Regions from separate parts of the Brassicibacter mesophilus genome, predicted to be linked through region 1. Evidence: riboswitches for the same ligand, from Rfam matches in the RefSeq annotation. Region 1 holds a riboswitch; each other region holds the start of a gene.
The links. Region 1 has a riboswitch for molybdenum cofactor ahead of pruA (L-glutamate gamma-semialdehyde dehydrogenase). Riboswitches for the same ligand answer to the same signal wherever they lie in the genome.
Positions count from the first base shown of each region.

Region 1 (5,639 bases):
GCATTTTTTATCCCTCCGAAATAGTTATTGGCATTTGCTATTTATATTATACTCCTATAAATAGCAAATGCCAATAACTATTTTAAAAAAATTTAAAATTTATTTTTAAACAAAATAATTATTATATTCACAAAAAAATTCTTGACTCAAATACATATCCATGATACACTGGTTTCAATATTTTTATAAAGGAAGGTATTAGATATGAAAAACTTAGCAATCATAAACTTACAATTTGTCTTTAGTAGCCAATTTAGATAGGGTTTGTTCCTAGTTATGTCTTAACATAGGTACAAACCCAGCAACGCTTTAATAAAAAGGGTTTGTATCTATGTTGGCTATTAATAAATGTTTTTCATATTAATATAAAGAGAGCCACATAGATAATCTATGTGGCTTTTATGTTTTCGTATATCTATTTCTATAGCCACATGGAATCCATGTGGTTTCTTTTATTTCAATTAAAATATTATAAAAGGAGAGATTTATATGAAAAAGTTATTCGCAGGAGTATTGATGGTTATGGTTATGGTGACTGGGTGTGGTAAAACAACAAGTAATGATAAGGTAATTAACATAGGCATAAGTCAGATAGTAGAATATGTCGCGCTTGATCAAAGTAGAGAAGGTTTCATTAAGGCTTTAGAAGATAACGGATATAAAAATGGAGAAAATTTAAATATTAATTATCAAAATGCACAGGGCGATATTGCTATGGCTCAAACAATCGGTGAAAAATTCGCATCAGAAAAAAAGGATTTAATTTTTGCAATCGCTACTGGTTCTGCACAAGGAGCATATAATGCTACAAAAGATATTCCAATTATAATCACTGCAGTAACTGACCCTGTAGAAACAGGCATAGCAAAATCTTTAGATAAACCTGACACTAATGTTTCTGGAACTTCAGACTATTTACCAGTAAAAAAACAACTTGAGTTAATTGAAAAACTTGTTCCAAGTGCTAAGAAAATCGGTGTAATCTATAACACAAGTGAAATAAACTCTGAAGTTCAGATAAATGAACTAAAAAAAGCAGCAAATGGATATGAAATAATTACAACTGGAGTTTCAAATACTAACGAAGTTGATAATGCCATAAAAAGCCTTGTAAGTAAAATAGATGTGCTATATGTACCTACTGACCAATTAGTAGTCTCTTCCATGCCTATCATAACTAAAAACGCACTAGAAGCGCAAATTCCTGTAATAGCAGCAGAAAAAGGTTCTGTAGAAGCTGGTGCATTAGCTACTGTGGGAATTAACTACTATAACCTAGGTTATGAAGCTGGTAAAATGGCTGTAGAAGTATTAAAAGGAAAAGATATATCTGAAATACCTATAAAAATATCAGATGAAACAAATATTTATATCAACGAAGATACTTTGAATAAGCTTGGTATTTCAAAGCCTTCACTTGAAAATGTTGAGTATATTAAATAATAGTTATTTCATAAATATACAATCCACTAGTATGATTAGAGAATTTTCCAATCATACTAGTGGGGAATTTTTTAAAGATTACTGATTTTTATCTGAAGTACAAATTATGCAATTTCTCAACTCCATCTATCAACCTAGGTCCTGGTCTGCATAGTGTATCACAAGAGATTGGAAAGACCCTTCCTTTTTTAACTGCTGTTATCTCTTCCCACTCATTATCTAAAATGTCATCGACTGTTCTTTGACATATTGGACTATTTACATTACATCCTTTACATCTTGGCTTCGGCGTCTGCCCTCTCTCTACTCCACAAAATAATATTATTTCTGGATCAAACTCTTTTATCTGGTCTAACGTAACCTTAATATACGAATCATTTGAATTAAAATCCATTAGCTTGGCTCCAGCTGAGCTTAGGGCATCGTATTGAAATGACCCTATTCCTGGTGTTATAAAAGGATTTGTATTCATCAGTCTAAAAACTCGCGGTCTCCTATCAATACGAATTCGATTCAAGTTTTCGACTCTCTTTCTAAGAGACTCTATAAGCGTCTGAACTTGATCTTCTTTGTCACAAACTTTTCCTATTTCATACATACTATTAAAAACTTCTTCTAAATTTGAATTGGTAAATGCAATAATTTCAATATTGTTTTTAATTAGTTCATCTATAGTCTTTTTGTGTACTGATTTATCAGCTAAAACAACATCTGGATTAATCGTAAGTATTTTTTCTAATTCTGGTTTGCCAAATGTTCCAATTTTCTCTTTATTTACAGCTTCCCTAGGGTAATTACAGTGTTCTGTAACACCTACAAGCTGTTCTTCTAGTCCTAAATAGTAAATAATCTCAGTAATAGAAGGGACTAATGAAATAATTTTTTTTCTTTGAACTGACTCCATAATTGACTTCCTCCTTTTACTTATTATAACACTAATAAGTAGTACTATTTGATATGTAAGAAAACGAAAAGGATCTCAATATTGAGATCCTTTTCGTCTTTATATACTGAATAAGAACAAACACTATTTATCTTGCATAAAAACGTAGCCATATGACTTTGAAGGATTAAAGGTTTCTTTTATAGTTCTCGGATTTATCCATCTCATCATATTTAACTTGCTTCCTGCTTTATCATTTGTTCCTGAGCTTCTTGCCCCTCCAAAGGGTTGTTGTCCAACTACTGCTCCAGTAGGTTTATCATTTATATAAAAGTTTCCAGCTGTATAACCTAATAGACGCTCCATTGTAAGTATTGCACTTCTATCCTGAGCAAAAACTGCACCTGTCAATCCATACTGAGAAGTAGTATCACAAATCGCTAAAGTTTCTTCAAATTTTTCATCTTCGTAAATATATAAAGTAAGAACAGGTCCAAATATTTCTTCACTCATGGTTTTAAATTTAGGATTACTAGTTACAATTATTGTCGGTTCAATAAAATATCCAATAGAATCATCACATTTTCCACCATAGAGTATATCAGCATCAGAAGCATCTTCTGCGTATTCTATATATGATTTAATATTGTTAAAAGCCTTCTTATCGATTACAGCACCCATAAAGTTAGTAAAATCTTCAACACTACCTATTTTTATGGTCTTCATTTCTTCTAATATTTTTTCTCTTAAATCTGTCCACATGCTTTTGGGAATATATGCCCTAGAAGCTGCTGAGCATTTTTGCCCCTGATATTCAAAAGCCCCTCGAATCAATGCAGTAGTCAAAGCATTAATATCAGCGGATTTATGTACAAATATAAAATCTTTACCTCCTGTTTCTCCTACAAGTCTAGGATAGCTTTTATACTTATCAAGATTATCAGCCACTTGTTTCCACATTGTGTTAAAGACCTTTGTTGAGCCCGTAAAATGGATACCTGCAAGGTGCTCACTATCCATCATGTACTTTGCAATATCATTTCCACTGCTAGGAATGAAATTTATCACTCCATCTGGCAGCCCAGCTTCTTGAAGAAGCTTCATTACAAAATAATTAGAATATACGGCTGTTGACGCTGGCTTCCAATTAACTACATTTCCAAGAATAGCAGGTGCCACTGCAAGATTGCCTCCAATAGCAGTGAAATTAAATGGAGTTATTGCTAGTACAAACCCTTCAAGTGGTCTATAGTCTATTCTATTCCATATCTCTTTAGTCGATATAGGTTGGTCTTCATATATGCTTTGAGCAAAATACACATTAAATCTTAGAAAGTCAATTAATTCACATGCTGAATCAATTTCTGCTTGATAAGCAGTTTTACTTTGACCTAACATTGTGGCAGCATTCATAGTGGCTCTCCAAGGGCCTGATATTAATTCAGCTGCTTTAAGAAAAATTGAGGATCTATGCTCCCAAGACATTTCCTGCCAATTTTTCTTGGCTTCAAAAGAAGCTGCTATGGCCATCTCCAATTCTTTCTTTCCAGCAATATGGTATTTAGCAAGTATATGCTTATGCTCATGAGGAATAGTACAATATCCTATATTCCCTGTTTTTACCTCTTTTCCTCCTATAATAAGAGGAATCTCGATCTCTTGGTTTTTAAGCTCCATTAGTTTTACTTTAAGCTTAGCTCTTTCTTCACTATCTGGTGCGTACTCCCTTACAATCTCATTAGCTGGTTCTTTGATTTTAAAGAAACCATTGCTCATTTTTTATACCCCCTTTATCAATCTAGAAATCGACTATTGGAAGGTATTCCCATAGAGTTATTTTCTATATACATTAGTAAGCAGAATGCATGATACTTTATTTCAAAATTCTACTCATAAAAACAATATCACAACTATTATAAGCAATAATATATAAACCTATGATATTAATCCGATATGAGCATTAACTCCTTTCCACAATGGGAGGCATACCCGTTTCCAACTATACCCTATCGGTCTTTCTTCCATAAATAATATATCCACAGGAAAAAAAACTCGGAGTAAATCTCGATATATCTGAATATTATAGCAAATTTTATATTATGTCAAATTTTCAAAAATATATGTTGAAAGGACAATCACAGTATTGTGCACATAAACATAGTATATATTAACCTTAGAAATAGGTAATCAATTTAAAAGGAGGTACTTTCATGGCTGAAGGTCAATGTGGAGGATATGGTGGTATAGGTAGTGAATTACTATTCTTTTTCTTATTACTAGTTGTTTTATTCTGTAGCTGCTATGGCGGAGGATTTGGTAAATACTAAGAAGGATAGTATTCATTCATATATTACCTAAGTATTTTACCTTTCTCTTAAAAAACAAAGATGTTTAATAAGTATCTTTCAAATGAATTAAAACCCCACTAGTAGAATACTCGTGGGGTTTTAATTAGCTAAGTTCTTCTCTGTCTTTCTCTTTTTTGATTTTGCAGCAATAAGTATCATAACAGGCAATATTACTTGATAAGTAAACGCATAATATTTCCATATTTTAGTATCCCATTCAAGATAAGACATTGCACTATCAAATACTAGATAGGCTAAATTAGCAAACAAAAGCCCAATAGGTACTACTAGAAATCTGTAATCCTTACACCCAAACAGTTTACTTATTCCATTACAAGCAGCTAATAAATAAATGCTTAATTTAATAAATCCTCCCAAGGTAAATACAAGTGCAGCAATTACTTCTATTCTTTGTAGAAAATTGCCAATTCTCAATGTAGAAATAGCAGTGTATGTTGGATAGAATTCAATCATAGCAGCACCTTCGCCTATTGTAAAGATATTTGTTACTGAATTTAACAGTACTCCTATAGCACCGCCAGCCAATCCCATCATATACACTTTATAGGTGGATTTTTTATTGCTAAAGTTAGGAAAAGCCATTGTAAATACTATTATTTCAGCAAACGGAAATGAAAATGTAGAAGTGGCGCCTTCCATAATTGTCTTAATATCACTATCTAATATAGGAAAAATATTGTTTACATTCATTTTATTAGTTAGTAGTATTAATGCAATTATCATTAACAATATAACTGGAAGGATAAATAAACGTGACCATCGACCAATTACCTCAGTTCCTTGTTTTACTATTATAATACTTACAATAACAGTAGCAATTATTGGTATGATTAGAGGAGTTTCTGTCAAAGATGTTATTTTAATGAAGTCTCCCATATTTCTTAAAACAAGTGACTCTGTCAAAAAAATATAACTAATAAATGATATACATATGATTTTTCCAA
Region 1 covers NZ_JBNPXI010000003.1:43,448-49,086, reverse strand. The annotation lists gene HNR33_RS05145 (P-loop NTPase) at 1-4, opposite strand, end outside; gene HNR33_RS05140 (ABC transporter substrate-binding protein) at 490-1,443, shown strand; gene HNR33_RS05135 (ABC transporter substrate-binding protein) at 1,532-2,347, opposite strand; gene pruA (L-glutamate gamma-semialdehyde dehydrogenase) at 2,471-4,102, opposite strand; molybdenum cofactor riboswitch at 4,275-4,396, opposite strand; gene HNR33_RS05125 (GerAB/ArcD/ProY family transporter) at 4,774-5,639, opposite strand, start outside.

Region 2 (5,639 bases), on a different contig from region 1:
CTTCTTTACGATTTAAGCTTTTAATGCCTCTTATGTATCTTTCAGGGTCAGCTTTGTACCAATCTTTCTCAACTAGTTTACCATCATCACTAGGTATATCTACCCCGAATTCCTTATAAAAAAGTATCACAAATCCTAGGCAATCAATACCTTCCTCTAAAGTACGACCATTGTGGACAAATCTAGCATGTCTAAATCTCCTTATAAGCTGTTGTATTTTATTTTGAATATTATCATTCATAAAAAAATATCCCTCCATATAAAGTAAAATAAAAACAAAGATTTATTTATACTATAATATGATTTAAAACAGAAAAGGTGAGGAAAATCATATGATACTATTTGGAAATTCTATAGAATAAAGGAAATGTATAGAAAAAAATTATTGTTAAAAATTCTTCAATTTTAATATAATCATATTGGAATAATTAGAACTGGAGGGAGATAAATGAAGAACAACAAATGGTTAATTGTTGGTTCAGGAGCATTAGTGGGTGTTTTAGCAGCATTATTAGTTAAGTTTGGAAACCCTGTTAACATGGGTGTTTGTGTAGCTTGTTTCTATAGGGATATTGCAGGAGCATTAGGGTTACACAGAGCTGCAGTAGTGCAATACATTCGTCCTGAGATCCCAGGATTTATTTTAGGTGCTTTTATTATTGCAAAATTTAAGGGCGAATTTAAAGCAAGAGGAGGTTCATCTCCTATTTTAAGATTTATATTAGGATTTTTCTTGATGATTGGAGCATTAGTATTTTTAGGATGTCCACTAAGAATGATATTAAGGCTCGCAAATGGCGATTTGAATGCATTAGTAGGAGTAGTTGGATACATAGCAGGTATTTTGATAGCTATACAATTCCTAAAGAGAGGATTTACTTTGGGTAGAAGTGTAAAGCAAACACAAGCAGCTGGATATACGATGCCAACTATAGCTATTGTACTATTAGTGCTACTAATAGTAGGACCTAGCTTTATTCTATTTAGCCAAGAGGGACCTGGCTCAATGGCAGCTCCTATAGCGATATCATTAATAGCTGGTTTATTAGTTGGTGGGGTACTTCAAAGAACTAGACTATGTACAGCTGGTGGATTTAGAGATGCATTTTTAATAAAAGATTTCCATTTTTTATGGGGACTAATAGGTATTTTTGTTTTTGCACTATTGGGTAATTTGATCTTTAACTTTGAAACCTTCAAAATAGGCTTTGAAGGCCAACCTATAGCTCATGCAGATCATGTTTGGAACTTTTTAGGTATGGCATTAGTTGGATTAACTGCAGTATTATTAGGAGGATGTCCTCTTAGACAAACAATACTAGCTGGAGAAGGCGATACAGATGCAGCAGTTACTATATTAGGACTTATAGTTGGAGCTGCGTTTGCACATAACTTTGGATTAGCAGCAAGTCCAAAAGGAGTGCCTGCAAATGGTAAAATTGCTGTAATAATAGGGTTCATTGCTGTTATTGCTATAGCAGTATCTGTTATTTCAAGTGTAAATAAAAACAGAAAAGTACTTATTCAAAAAGAGGGAGGTCAAGCTAATGTCTAATATAGTTGATGCTAGAGGAAGATCTTGTCCCGAACCAGTTATTATGACTAAAAGAGCTATGGAAGAAAATAATTCAGATGTATTAGAAGTGCTAGTTGATGCAATGGTTGCAGTTGAGAATATAAAAAGATATGCAACTGGCCAAGGATTAAAGGTTGATGTAAAAGAAAATGAAGATGATTTTTGTTTAACTATTAGAAAATAGGTGAGATAATTGAATCAGTACTATTGTATAGTGACATTTCATACAACAAATCATGCATTAAACTTTGAAAAAGAATTAAAGCAGCAAAATATAAACGTAAAATTAATGCCTGTTCCAAGACAAGTTAGCTCAAGTTGTGGAACAGCAGCAGAATTTCCATGTGAAATGCAAGATGATATTTTAGATATCTGTAATAAATTTCATATAGAAATCGACGAAGTTCATAAGATAGAAAATAAAAAGAATAACACTTGGTTTTCAAAGTTTCTTAAATCCAAGGAATAATAATAGCTTTGTTGACATACTGAATTAGTGTATAATATAATCAAGTTAAAAATATGCTCCGAGTCTGTAACACCTAATGTATTGTACTATGGAAACAGACCGATAGGGTATTGTTAGAAATGATGATGCCTCCCTAAGTGGAAAGGAGAAATAGCTTGATTATATAAAACTTGCTTATTATTATGCTACTATAAATCATACTGCTCTTTCCGCTGAAGAAAGAGCAGTTTTATTTTTAAAAATGGAGGTAGATGATTTGAAAAAAAGAAACTTATTTTTAATTATTTTTCTATTAGTGATTAGCTTGACAGCCTGTTCTCAAAGCTCAGCAGGAAACGGAAATAAAGGTGAAGGTAGAGAAATTGAGGATTATACTGTGAAAGTAATGTTAAACGAAAAGCTCATGAAGAGTTATACAATAGAAGATATAAATGCGATGGATAAAAAAACTATGGAAGCAGAAGGAAAGACAGAAGAAGGACCATCAGTGTTAGATGTTCTTAAAGATTCAGGGATAAATGACTTTTCAAATATAACATTTGTAGGAGCATGGAGGACAGAGGCAGATTTATCTAGAGAGCAAGTAGATGAAGAAACTTTACTTGATATTACAAATCATGGCACTGTTAAGCTAGCTACACACGCGATTTCTAAAAAAGATTGGGTTAAAGATATAATCAAGATTGTTGTAGAGGAGTGATAATGTGTTGATTTACATAGCAATTGATGATACAGATAACCTTAATACAAGAGGAACAGGATATAGAGCTCGTATGTTAGCAAAAGAGCTTAGTGACAATAATTGGGGGGAGATAACTGGGATTACTAGGCATCAGCTTTTTGTTTCCAAAGACATACCGTATACTTCTCACAATAGTTCCCTTTGCATAGGCTTGTATAATGAATACTGTGACATGGACGAGCTAATAAAGCTTTGCAGTGAATTTTTAATAAGAGAGTGTGCAGAAGGTTCTGATCCAGGACTTTGTATATCAGAAAGTATAGAAATTACTGATGAAATAATAGCATTTGGAAATAGTGCAAAATGTGAAGTACTGAAACAGCAAAAAGCTGCTTATCTAGCAGAAAAATTTGATATCCATCTATCAGGTCATGGAGGTACAAATGACGGTATAATCGGCGCACTTGCAGCTGTAGGGTTAAGAAAATCAGGTAATGATGGAAGATTTGTATGGCTAAAAGGTATTAGAGACATGGAAGGAGTCTATTCAGCTAGAGAAATATTAGAAAAGAGTGGTGTTGAACGTATTGTGACAGAAGATGGGCTTTCACCAGAGATGGATGATATGGTTGATGTAGGAGACTGGTTCAGACCTGTTATGTTAAAGGGCGTACCTACACTGTTAGTATCAAAAGTCTCAGATACTAAAGGGGAGTGGAGAATTCTTGAAAGAAGTAGGATTAAAGAGAGATATTAAGTATTTATGGGGATTATCACTTAAAGAGACAATAGCAGTTACATTTTGTGGAGCTCTTATTGCAATTTCAAAGTTAATAATAAAGATACCATTAAATATCCCAGGGCACTCAGGTGCGATATGGATGGCAATACTCATGTTTTGCTGCTTAAGATATAACAAGGGCATGTCAGGAATATTAGCAGGGACAATAGCAGGAATATTAGCAGTAATGTTTGGATTAGGAAAAGAAGGTCCTTTTGTATTTTTTAAGTATTTTCTTCCTGGTGTAACTGTTGATTTGATATTTTGCTTTGTATCACATAAGTCTAGAAAGCTGTTATTAGTAGGTGTAGTTGCTGCTTTTGCACACTGGACAAAGTTATTAGTAAACTATATATTAGGAATAATATTTGATTTACCTAGAGGTTTTCTATTATTAGGAATTAAGATAGCAACAGTTAATCATCTGGTGTTTGGCTTTATTGGTGGAGTTATAGCTTATTTTATTTATGAAAGAATTAAATTACATGATAGAACTAACAGTCAGTAGCATTTACAGTAGCTAGAATATGTTACTGGCTTCTTCTTTTTTTGTTATTTTTATATGACATAAATAAGCCTGCTAATATTGAACCAATTATATTAAATATAATGTCTAGATCAGTATCTATTAATCCATGTTGATTATTACTGTTAAATAGCTCATCTAAAGTAAACTCTATAACTTCAAAAAATACTCCTCCAGATATACCTAGTGAAGCAACAATGATGAATATCAATCCCCTTGAATTTGCTTTAAAATTAAATAATGAACATAATATTGAATAGTAAAATAAAGAAAAGGAAAAAGAACCTAATAAATGTAGTAAATTATCAAACCAATAAGATGTTATATATAAATTGAAAAGCTGACCACCAGCAAGGTGAAATATTACAGTTATAGAGATAAGTATTTTTACATAAGATTCTAATTTAATAATTAAGTTATTTTCAAAAAATATAAGGATTATATAAAAAATACTTATAACAGCAAGGTTATATAAGAAGTGTGGTCTATTTATTATTATGAATTCAATTGAGATTAATGATAGTATTAGAAAGAATAATATATCAATACGACTAGAGCTTTTATCATTCATAATTTAATACCTTCTTTTCCAGTTTTATTGTATTAGTATGTGTAACAACACATAATATTAAAACTATGAAAATTATATATCAATAAATTCAACATTAAGATTTACAATTAAAAAATAAAATATTACAAAAATGAAATAATATTATTAATAATAAAAGCTAATTTATTAACAAATATTAAAAAAACGATTGATTGTAATAATAATCCAATAGATATATAATAATAGTTATAGAAATAATGGGGGTGTTATACAATGAAAAAATTAGGATTGATATTAGTTATTTTATTAACTATGAGCTTTGTATTCGTTGGTTGTACTAATCAAGAGCCAGTAAATTCAAACACAACAGAGAATGACAATACTGAGCAAACAGTAGCAGATACAAATGATTCAGCTGATAATGAGGAACAACAGCCAGTTAATGATTCTAAAGCTGATGAAAAAGCTTTAAGTGTAGTTAAGAAGTTAGAAATATTTGACCACAGCTTCTCAAACTATGGTATCCTTTATAACAACTATATTGACAAGGTAAATAGTTTGTTCTTTGAAGGAGAAGTTCCTACATTCAATGCAGACAAACACTTTAAACTATCTTATGTAGCAGCAGGAGAAGAAGCAAAAGCATATACAGACGAGCAAAGAAAAGCTGCTAAGGAAGAAAATAAAAACCAAGTTACTATAGAAGTGTCAAAAGTATTCACAGAAGAAGGTAGAAACTGGAAATATGTTTATACAAAAGCTACTGTAGTTGATCCAACTAAAGAAGAAGGTAAACAAACATCATACATATATAGAAGATATGTACTGATAGCACAGGAAGGTGATTGGAAGATCTTAAGCCTAGATCAATTTAATTGCGAAGAAGGAACTGAAGAACAAGATATTATGTTTAATAAATATAATAACGAAGTAGTTCAGTATTCTGATTCTATACCTTTTGTTCAATAACAATTGATTTTGGTTACACTAATATGTAATAAGAAGATGGAGCTTTTATAAAAAGCTCCATTTTTTTATAATAAATTAAGATGAAA
Region 2 covers NZ_JBNPXI010000007.1:34,884-40,522, reverse strand. The annotation lists gene HNR33_RS09530 (C40 family peptidase) at 1-241, opposite strand, end outside; gene yedE (YedE family putative selenium transporter) at 449-1,555, shown strand; gene HNR33_RS09520 (sulfurtransferase TusA family protein) at 1,548-1,760, shown strand; gene HNR33_RS09515 (putative Se/S carrier protein) at 1,770-2,045, shown strand; molybdenum cofactor riboswitch at 2,090-2,209, shown strand; gene HNR33_RS09510 (hypothetical protein) at 2,302-2,745, shown strand; gene HNR33_RS09505 (hypothetical protein) at 2,750-3,484, shown strand; gene HNR33_RS09500 (hypothetical protein) at 3,453-4,016, shown strand; gene HNR33_RS09495 (DUF2238 domain-containing protein) at 4,039-4,605, opposite strand; gene HNR33_RS09490 (hypothetical protein) at 4,858-5,553, shown strand.
Region 2: it holds a riboswitch for molybdenum cofactor, as region 1 does, so the genes downstream of both, HNR33_RS09510 (hypothetical protein) here and pruA (L-glutamate gamma-semialdehyde dehydrogenase) in region 1, are expected to answer to the same signal.

Region 3 (5,639 bases), on a different contig from region 1:
GGCCGAATATTTTAGAGATATGGGTTATCATGTGGCTATAATGGCAGATTCAACATCAAGATGGGCCGAGGCTCTACGAGAAATTTCTGGAAGACTTGAAGAGATGCCTGCAGAGGAAGGGTATCCAGCATATTTGCCATCTAGACTTGCAGAATTCTACGAAAGAGCGGGTTATGTAAATACATTAAATAACAAAGACGGTTCAGTTACTATCATAGGAGCAGTGTCACCTGCAGGTGGAGACTTCTCAGAGCCTGTAACTGAAAATACAAAAAGGTTTGTCAATGTATTTCTAGGACTAGACAGAGAGCTTGCGCATGCAAGGCATTTTCCTGCTATAAACTGGTTAACAAGCTACAGTGGTTATGTTAAGACCTTGAAAGCATGGTATGAGGAAAATGTAGCTGAAGATATGATGAAGTTAAGAGCCAAAATGTTAGAAATACTGCATGAAGAAAATAAGCTTCAAGAGATAGTGTTACTTGTAGGAGAAGATGTCTTGCCGGATGATCAGAGAGTTATTCTTGAGATATCTAAGGTCTTGAGAATAGGTTTTTTGCAGCAAAACGCATTTCATAAGGAAGATACATATGTTCCACTTAAAAAGCAATATGAGATGTTAAAGCTGATAAGCTATCTTTATGATAGAAGCTATGCATTAGTAAAAAAAGGAGCTCCAATTTCTCAAGTAAAGGATGATGAAATATTTAATGATGTAATCAAGATGAAATATAGTATTCCTAACGATAATCTAGAAGGAATAAATGACTTAAGAAATAAGATAGATGAGTTTTATGATAAACTTGAGGCTAAATACTCTAACGAATAGGGATGTGGTGGTATGAAGAAGGAATATATGGCACTCGATAGGATAGAAGGGCCTTTAATAGAGCTATCAGACATACAAAATGCTGTTTATGGAGAGATTATTGAGATAAAAGTTGAAGGTCATAAAAGTAGAATGGGAAGAGTAATTAAAATTGAAGAAGATAAGGTAATCGTTCAAGTCTTTGAATCAACAGCAGGAATGTCAACTAAAAATACTACAGTGAGCTTTACCGGACAGCCTTTTAAAATACCTCTTTCAAAGGAGATTTTAGGTAGAGTCTTCAATGGTATTGGACATCCAATAGATAATGGTGGAGAGATTTACAGCGAAAAGACCTATAATATAAATGGAAGACCGATGAATCCTGTAGCTAGAAAATATCCTAGAAACTATATCCAGACTGGCATATCATCAATAGATGGACTAATGACTTTGATTAGAGGACAAAAACTACCTATATTTTCAGGCAACGGGTTACCTCATAATGAGTTAGCAGCTCAGATTGTAAGGCAAGCAAAAATAAGCTCTGATGCAGATAATGACTTTGCCATAGTTTTTGCAGCCATTGGAGTTAAACATGATGATGCCGATTTCTTTAAAAAAAGCTTTGATGAGTCTGAAGCACTAAACAGGGTAGTAATGTATGTCAACTATGCAAATGATCCTATAGCAGAGAGAATAACAACTCCTAGATGTGCATTAACTGCTGCTGAGTATTTAGCTTTTGAAAAAAACATGCATGTATTAGTCATAATGACAGACATAACAAGCTATAGTGAGGCACTAAGAGAGGTTTCTTCAGCAAGAGAGGAAGTACCTAGCAGAAAAGGGTATCCAGGATATCTTTACTCTGATCTAGCATCATTATATGAGCGAGCAGGAATGTTAAAAGATACAGATGGCTCTATAACGCTGTTACCTATTTTAACTATGCCTAATGATGATATCACACATCCAGTTCCAGACCTTACTGGATATATAACAGAGGGTCAGATTGTTTTAGGAAGAGAGCTTTATCAGAAAAACGTATATCCACCAGTAAATATTCTACCGTCTCTTTCTAGACTGATGAAGGATGGAATAGGAGAAGGATTTACACGTGAAGATCATCCTGAGGTTGCAAATCAGTTATTTTCGTCATATTCGAAGGTACAGGAGGTAAGAGCTCTATCTCAAATCATAGGAGAAGATGATCTTTCTGAAACTGATAGAAAATACATGGAGTTCGGAAGAGTTTTTGAAGCTAAGTTCATTAATCAGGATTTCGATGAAAATAGAAATATAGAAGATACGTTAGACTTAGCATGGGAGATACTATCTATTCTTCCTGTTGAAGAGCTAGACAGAATTGATCCGAAGCTGATAGAGAAGTATATAAACAAATAGCGAAAGGAAGTATTTATATGGCTATAAATGCTGCTCCAACAAAATCGAACCTTATAAAAGCTAAGAACTCATTAGAGTTCTCAAAAAAAGGCTTTGAGCTGCTAGATAAAAAAAGGACTGTTCTTATAAAAGAGATGATGTCTCTTATAGACAAAGCTAAAGAGGTTCAAGACAGAGTTTCGATTACATTTAAAGAGGCATATAGGGCTTTAGAATTTGTAAATATAACTCTTGGAGTAAATAATGTAGAAGAAATTTCACTTTCAATACCAAAAGAAGAAGAATTTGATATTTTGTTAAAAAGTGTCATGGGTGTAGAAATTCCTAAGGTGATATATGAGAAAGAAAAACTTGATCCTCAATATGGTTTTTTTAGGACTAATCCAGTTTTAGATACAGCTATAGCTAAGTTTACTGAAGTAAAATATCTTATATATGAACTTGCAGAGATAGAGAATTCAGTATTTAAACTAGCAATGGAGATTGAAAAAACGCAAAAGAGAGCTAACGCACTAGAAAAAATACAGATTCCAAAGTATACAACACAAATAAAATTTATTCAAGAGGTTCTTGAAGAAAAAGAAAGGGAGGATTTCTTTCGATTAAAAAGAGTCAAAAGTAAAAAGTAGTATTAACTAGTTATTGTGGATTTGTAGTTAACTTGTTACAATATTGACAAAATATTTTAAACAATATAATATAAAAGAAAACACAAGTCTCCGAGCTTGAAGTACCTGTTGATTCTTAAGTCTATGGTAAACAAGCCGGCAGGGTGTGATTGGAAACTTTCATGCCTCCCGTTGTGGAAAGGAGATAGTAATAAGACATAAATTTTTCAACAGATGTTATAATAAACATTCTGTATTTTTATGCTTATGAAATTATATGCTTCTTCTACTATGGAGGAAGCTATTTTTGTTTTTTGGGGGTGATTTTTTTCAAAGGCAAGAGACAGATAATTATAATTGTAGCAGGCATACTATGTATATCTTTGTTTTTTGGCTATATACAGTTATATTCTTCATATGATTTAGATGACAAATATGAGAATGTATCAAGGCTAAAGCAATATGAGAATAGAGATATTATAAGAGTATATAAAGCTTTAAATACTATAAATGAAAATGAAGAGATAGTGCAGATTGTTAGAGTAAAGGGTTACAAAGGGACCATTAAGCTGATAACCAGTATAGATATGGATTTAGATGAAGTTACAGATATACAGATTCTAAGTCATAATGAGACAGAAGCATATGGAGGGTATATAACAGAGGAATGGTTTCTGGACAGATTTAACAACAAAAATGCAGATAGGCAGCTTAAGACAGTGAAAATAATAGCGGAAAGACCAAATGAAATAGTAGCCGTTACAGGAGCTACAATAAGCAGTGAAGCAGTTGTAAACGGAGTGAACCTTTCATTAGCAAACTATATGAAGATGAATAAATAAAAAGGGGGTAAAAAGCTTGAAAAAGCTAGTTATATTAATTATGTCTTTAATACTTGCTTTGTCCATTGCGGCATGTGCAAAGAGCAATGAACCTATTGATGTAGTTGGAGATGTTGAAATAATAGCTATATCAGGATTACAGGATGAGGTCATAGTATTAAACATAGAAGAAATAAAAAGCGTAGAACCAGTGACGAAGGATGTCATTTCCATAAGTTCAAGTGGAGAAGAGAAGAAATATAAGGCTACAGGAGCATTATTTGAAACCATACTTCAAAAATACAATAAGTCTCAGAAGGACCTAGCTGGAATAAGACTAGTTGCAGGAGATGGATACTCTATAGATGTTCCTAGTGAGGTTTTAAAAAGCAGAGATGTTATATTGGCATACGAAATAGATGGAAAGCCGTTAGACGAAAAGAGCAAGCCTATAAGAATAGTAGTGCCAGATGAAAGAGCAATGTATTGGGTTAGAAATCTAAGTGAAATTGAAATCATAAAGAACATAGAAAAGGATGAGACGCAGAAGTTAATAGTGTTTGATACAGCTACACAAATACTTAACCAGTATGATTATACATACTATGAAAGTGTAGATAAAGCAGTAAAGAGTGCTGAAATTATGGAACAATTTGTTAATAGTAAAAACTTTGACAGAATATACATAAAATCAAGTGATGGACTAGAAAAAAATGAAACAACAGAAGTATTTAAAACCGGATATATCAAAGTAACTGGAGAAGAAGCTCCACTATTTCTATCCCCAGATATGCCTAAAGGAATGCATGTAAAACACATACTATGGTTTGGTTGTGATAACACAGGATTTTTAAGTGTAGATGAAGCTCTAAAAACACTTGAATCCAAAACTTATGGAGATAAGATAGGAGTAGCTTTAAAAGACATCTTCGATGAAGTGGGAATGGCTGCTTTTGATAAGTATGTGTTTAAATCAGACGATGGATACAGTGTCGAAATATCTTCGTCAGATATAGATAAAGGTGTAGTATATAAGAAAGATAATGTTGTAAGAGTATATTTTGAAGGATTAGATAAGAGTACTTCAGTTAAAAAGCTTCTATCAATAGAAGCTGTAAAATAAAGTGAAACTTAATTCAGAGAAGTTTTAAACTTTAGATGAATTTTAGTTTAACTTACACTTAAGAAGAAGAGATTTTAAAATTGCATGCTAAGCTATATTATAAAAGGGGGCAATATAAATGAAAAGAAAATTATCAATTTTATTAGTGCTTATTATGACAGTTCTAGCTTTTACTGCTTGTAGCAATGGAGAACCAGCCCAAACAGAGCAAAAACCAGAATGGACGATATCAATAGAAACTGCTGATGGTAAAACTGTTGAATTCACAAATCTAGACACAGATAAAGCTGGACAAGTAGATATTAAAGCAACGATGAAAAAGAAAGATGGAAGTGAGACAGAGCAAAGCTGGACAGGTACCCTATTATCTAAAGTACTTGAAACTACCGGAGTAGAAAGCTTTACTACAATTATAGTAGAAGCGGCAGACGGATACTCTAAGGAATATACACCTGACTTAGTAAACAGTGATAAAACAATATTAGGGACTACTGTTGATGGACAAAAGCTTGGCAGTGAAGATGGACCAGTACAGCTTGTAGTTGATGGCAAAGGAGCTAACTGGTGGATAAAGAATGTAGCTAAAATAAAAGTAAACAAATAGGCTGGAGGAAATATCATGTGGGGTCGAAAGTTTTTTAATGGATTTTCCGTATTCAATCTCGTAGTGATAGCTATGATGGCTGCCTTAGGAATAGCAACTAAGCCGGTTGTTGTTCCACTTGCACATATCATAACAGGTCCACTGTACATACCTGGTGGTGCTATAGCAGGAGGTTTTTATATGATGTGGATAGTGCTAGGAGCGGGATTGGTTGGAAAAAGAGGGACAGCTACGCTTATTGCTGTAGTTCAAGCGATTATGGTAATTA
Region 3 covers NZ_JBNPXI010000008.1:70,602-76,240, reverse strand. The annotation lists gene HNR33_RS10610 (V-type ATP synthase subunit A) at 1-829, shown strand, start outside; gene HNR33_RS10605 (V-type ATP synthase subunit B) at 842-2,215, shown strand; gene HNR33_RS10600 (V-type ATP synthase subunit D) at 2,233-2,844, shown strand; molybdenum cofactor riboswitch at 2,921-3,044, shown strand; gene HNR33_RS10595 (RnfABCDGE type electron transport complex subunit G) at 3,144-3,665, shown strand; gene HNR33_RS10590 (molybdopterin-dependent oxidoreductase) at 3,682-4,767, shown strand; gene HNR33_RS10585 (molybdopterin-dependent oxidoreductase) at 4,886-5,371, shown strand; gene HNR33_RS10580 (ECF transporter S component) at 5,387-5,639, shown strand, end outside.
Region 3: it holds a riboswitch for molybdenum cofactor, as region 1 does, so the genes downstream of both, HNR33_RS10595 (RnfABCDGE type electron transport complex subunit G) here and pruA (L-glutamate gamma-semialdehyde dehydrogenase) in region 1, are expected to answer to the same signal.

Region 4 (5,639 bases), on a different contig from region 1:
TTGCTTCATCAACATCTATATTTTCTATATAAATATTTCGATCATCCTTTTTCATATAACTATCCTCACTTTCAATAATTAAAAATAATACACATCTCTTTCTTCACCTTTATATATTCCCTCTTCATGATTTTTTATTATTATATATCCATTAGATTTCGATAACAATGTTATCATTCCCGATTTTCCGAAGACTGGCTCGGCATATATCTTATTATCTCTTTCTTCTAGTCTAACCATCTGATAGGTTTCTTTGCCAGGAGATGAATGTAAATTAAAATTTAATATAGCTTTTGTTTTTAAAACAGTATCCTTTATATCAAAAATACCCTTAATAAAGTATTCTACAAATGCTTTGAAAACAATTATTGAAGATACGGGATGACCAGGTAACCCAAATATAGCTTTACCACTAGCTTCTCCTATTAATGTAGGTTTGCCTGGTTTTATAGAAACACCATGAATAAATACACCTTTTCCTTCAAAAGAATTTATTACATCATGTGTAAAATCTCTTGTGCCTACTGAGCTCCCTCCTGATATAAGTACTATATCTGATATGTTTAGAGCATTATCAACCTCACTTCTTAGAAGATTAAAATCATCTTTTACTATACTTTTCCCTTTAACTTCACCGCCAATTTTATTAACAAGAGAATATAACGCATAGCCATTTATATCTCTTATCTTTCCATCTTCTAGTTCTTGTTCGATATCTACTATCTCATCTCCTGTGGAAATTATATAAAACCTAGGTTTCTGATAGACTTTCACTTTAGAAATGCCTATGGCTGCAAGTGCACCAATATCCTGAGCATTCAATCTTTTCCCTTTTTCTATAACAAATTCTCCCTTTTTTATATCATCTCCTGTTAGGATTACGTTTTCACCTGAAGACAAAGGTTTATATATCATTAGGCTAGACTCGTCTAATTTTTCGGCATGCTCTATCATAATCACAGCATCAGAGCCTTTTGGTAGCATTCCGCCTGTTGGAACATACACAGTTTCTCCCGTTTCTATTGTAATATTTGTATGCTGTCCCATTTTAGCTTCACCTGTCAAGGACAATAAGCTAGGCATCGCTTCACTAGCTCCATGACTATCAGAGCTTTTTATTGCATATCCATCAACAGTTGAACGGTTAAATTCTGGAACATTTATATTTGATATAATATTTTCAGCAAGTATTCTATCTGTAGAATCTAAAATGCTGATTTCTTCAATACTTAACTTGAAATCTCTAAAGACATCTAACAGTTTTTTTCTTCCTTCTTCTACTGAAACAACTTTAAAAAAGTCCATTATTTGTACCTACCTTTCCATTTTCCATATATATGATTTCATCACAAAGACGCTTTGCTTGTTCTAAATTATGTGTGACAATAACTACAGTAGATTTCTTTTCTTTATTAAATTTTATAATTTCTCTTTCCATGGTTTTTATTGATTCAGGATCAATATTCGATGTCGGCTCATCTAAAAACAGTAGCTGTGGTTCAAATATCAAGGCCCTAGCAAGTGATACCTTTTGAGACTCTCCTCCTGATAATAAATGTGCTTTTTTGCTTCTTAGGTCATTTATATCTAAGCTTTTTAAAGTATCATCAGCCAGTGCTTTAATTCTATCTTTATTTATCTTTCTCACCTTAAGTGGATATACAATGTTTTCATATACACTTCTTTTAAACAAATAAGGCTTTTGAGTAACTAGTGTCATCTTATTGTATATATCACTGCAAAGTATATCCCCATTATACTTTATATCTCCTGAAAATTCTTTATCTAAACCAGACAATATTCTTAACAACGTACTTTTCCCTGACCCATTAGGTCCAATTATACCTGTGATTATTCCTTGTCTAATGCTTAGATTATCAATATCTAGTGCTACCTTATCACCATAATATTTTTTTATACTATATAATGAAATGTTCATGCTAATCCTCCCCGTTATATGAGTAGATTAAGCTATTTACTAAAAATGATATTATTAATAGAACAATCCCTAATGCTATTGCCTTAGGGTAGTCGCCCATTGAATTAGACATAGCAATAGATGTTGTTATAACTCTTGTATGTCCCTTTATGTTTCCTCCAACTATCATAACTGCTCCAACCTCGGAAATCGCTCTTGAGAATGCTGTAACCACATTCATAAAAATATCAATTTTTAATTCTCTCATAATAAGTATTATTATATCAATTTTAGTTGCACCTAATGTTGTACCTATTTTTCCAATTTCACTTCCCCTGTTTTTAGCAAGATTATACGTTAACCCTAGTATTAATGGCATAATTAAAATTGTTTGAGCAATTATCATAGCTGACGGAGTATACAAAAGATCAAGAAAGCCTAATGGCCCTCTTCTTGACAATATGATAGCCACAACAAGACCAACTATTACCGAAGGAATGCTCATAGAAGTATATAGAAATCTGGAAAACATCCTCTTGCCCTTAAAATTTTTTATGCCAAGATACACTCCTGTCGGTATAGAAATAATTGATGATATTAGTGTTGAAACTGATGACACAAAAAGAGATAATAATATAATCTTATATACTTCCTTATCAAAGGTTACTAACAGTTTTATTGCTTCTTTTACTCCCTGAGCTATATAATCCATATTTTATCCCCTTTTTAAATAATCAAGTTCAATATAAAAATCTATTTTGATACTAGCTAACTATTACAGTTATACAAAAAAAGATTATATATAGTAAAGATTTTGAGCAAAACAAAACCCAAAATCTTTACTATTTTACAATATATCAAATGAGCAATCTACTATTTAGCGTTAGGTATAAAAAGAGGCATACCATACTTTTCCTTGCCATATTCCCCAATTAAACTTTGTCCTTCTTCAGATAACATCCAATCCATGAATACTTTAGCACCTTCTGCATTGATTTTATCATTTTTATCTGGATTTACCGGTATTATACCATATTGATTAAATAATCTGTTATCATTTTCTACAACTATATCTAAGTCAAGTGTATCTCTAAGACTTAAATATGTAGCCCTGTCTGTCATAGTATATGCTGCTTTTTCACTTGCAATTTTTAATACATCAGCCATTCCACTTCCTGCTGATATATACCATTGGCCTGATGGCTCAATTCCTGCTTCTTTCCATATTGCCAGCTCTTTTTTATGCGTTCCAGAATCATCTCCTCTTGAAACAAACTTACCTTGAGCTTGTGATATTGATTTAAACGCTTCTAATGTATCATTAGGATAGTTTTCTTTAAGCTTTATTGGATCGTCTTTTGGTCCAACAAGTACAAAATCATTGTACATAACATCTTTTCTTTCAGTACCATGACCTTCCTTGACAAACTCTTCTTCAGAAGCCTTTGCATGAACTAGCAATATATCTGCATCTCCATCTTTTCCCATTTGTAATGCTTTACCTGTTCCAACTGCAACAACCTTTACTTCTATTCCTGTTTTCTCTGTAAACTTTGGCAGTAAGTAATCTAATAACCCACTGTCATTTGTACTTGTTGTTGTAGATAAAATAATGCTTCCTGTAGTTTTTTCCTGCTGTTGTAGCTGTTGCGGTTCTTGTTGTGTATTGTTAGCACATCCAGCTAAAGACAGTACGATCAATAATAAACTTAATGCAATTGCTAAATGCTTTTTCAAAAAATCACTCTCCTTTAGATTAACATTATAATAAAAATGTATACAAAAAAAACAGTCCAGAAAGGACTGTTTTCTTATCAAAAAAATATATATGCTAGTATCCAGCTTAATTTTTAAGCAATATCAGATAAAACATATAATAATTTATTTCGAATATTTCTTCCTTTCCAATTACGGGAGGTATCACAATTTCTCACGATACCCATCGGCTAAGGCTTCATAGTATAATACCTTAGAAGCTAAAGCTCGGAAAATTTGTATAGATATTCATTTTTTCTCCTCTTACAAAACCTATTAGTGTTATATTTAACTCTTTAGCTATATCAACAGCTAGACTTGTAGGTGCAGATCTAGAAACTATTATTGGAACCTGCCTTTTTCCTATCTTGATCAAAATTTCTGATGATATCCTTCCACTTGATAAAACTATTTTATCACTCAGATCAAGTTGATCTATCAGCGCTTTCCCCAAAATTTTGTCTAGTGCATTGTGCCTACCAATATCCTCTTCGAAAGCTATCATTTCATCTTTATTGCATAAAGCACAACTGTGGACTCCTCCAGTATTTAGAAAAAGCTCGGATTTTTTATTAAATTCTTTTACAAGCCGTTTGATATTCTCTATATCTACAGGAATACTATTATTGATTTTTTTAGTTTTAAATGAATCCATTACATTATAGAATATTGTTCCCTTGCCACATCCGGTTGTGATAGTTCTTTTGCCGTGAAGCTTTTCAGACAACAGGCTCTTATTCTTAGTATATACGTATGCCATCCCTTTCTCAGTATCTATCCTAATGTTCTCTATATCATCATAAGAACTTAGAAAACCTTCTGAATTTAAAAAACCCACGGCTAAGTATTCAAGTGATTTTGGACTACATAAAAGAGTTATTAGTTCTTTGTCATTTAAATAGATAGTGAAAGGGTGCTCGACAACTACTATATCCTCTTCATATGAATACTCATCTTTTTTCAACCTTAATATATCATAATTCTTTATATCATTCATAGCATTATCCTCAATAAATATTAGGTATATTTTGTAAATAATAGTTTAAGTCTTCCTTTGTGTTTAGGTTTAGAAACATATCCCAGTTTGGACTAAAATTTCTTGCTTCCCATTCTGGTATATAATACACTTCTAATCTTTCCAGCAGCTTGAAAATCGATTTTCTATTTTCCATTAGATAGTATTCTATATTCCTGATTATATCCTTTGAATAAAATGAATTAAACGGCTCTATCCATTCCCCAAATCTAGTTACACAAGCCTTATAATCAGTATACTTCAACTTCTCTTTAACATGACGAATATACTCTAAGTTTATATTTGGCATGTCACATGCTATAAAGTATACAAGCTGACTAGACGCATTTTTAAGCCCTACATGAATCCCACTTAAAGGACCCATACCCTTTATTATATCGCTTACAATCATATCACTAAGACCTATATAATATTCAGGCTTATTGGTCACTATTATTATTTGGTCAAATTCATGCTTCAATTTATTTATTAGACTATCCATCAATCTTCTCTCGTTTATTTTGATCAGCTGTTTATCAAATCCCATTCTTCTGCTTTCGCCACCTGCTAATATAACAGCTGTCCCAAACTTTTTCATAAGCATCCCCTATCTAGCGCACTCACTTGCCTTTCCCGTAAGAATCTCTAGGCCATGATGAATGCTATCAATAATATATTCTAAGGATTCAGTTACTGCTTTTGGACTTCCAGGAAGATTTATTATAAGAGTCTTATTTCTTATTCCTGAAACTGCTCTTGATAACATAGCTCTAGGTGTAATCTGCAAGCTATAGTATCTTATTGCCTCAGATATGCCAGGAGTAAGTTTGTCTACAGCCTTTAACGTTGCTTCAGGAGTAACATCTCTTTCGCTAAATCCAGTTCCACCTGTTGTCAATATCATATCTACATTTAACACATCAGACATATATTTCATTTCATTTAAAAGTA
Region 4 covers NZ_JBNPXI010000033.1:15,677-21,315, forward strand. The annotation lists gene HNR33_RS20990 (molybdopterin biosynthesis protein) at 1-55, opposite strand, end outside; gene HNR33_RS20995 (molybdopterin molybdotransferase MoeA) at 79-1,305, opposite strand; gene HNR33_RS21000 (ABC transporter ATP-binding protein) at 1,292-1,939, opposite strand; gene HNR33_RS21005 (ABC transporter permease) at 1,941-2,630, opposite strand; gene HNR33_RS21010 (ABC transporter substrate-binding protein) at 2,792-3,655, opposite strand; molybdenum cofactor riboswitch at 3,800-3,919, opposite strand; gene fdhD (formate dehydrogenase accessory sulfurtransferase FdhD) at 3,888-4,670, opposite strand; gene mobA (molybdenum cofactor guanylyltransferase) at 4,681-5,286, opposite strand; gene HNR33_RS21025 (MogA/MoaB family molybdenum cofactor biosynthesis protein) at 5,296-5,639, opposite strand, start outside.
Region 4: it holds a riboswitch for molybdenum cofactor, as region 1 does, so the genes downstream of both, HNR33_RS21010 (ABC transporter substrate-binding protein) here and pruA (L-glutamate gamma-semialdehyde dehydrogenase) in region 1, are expected to answer to the same signal.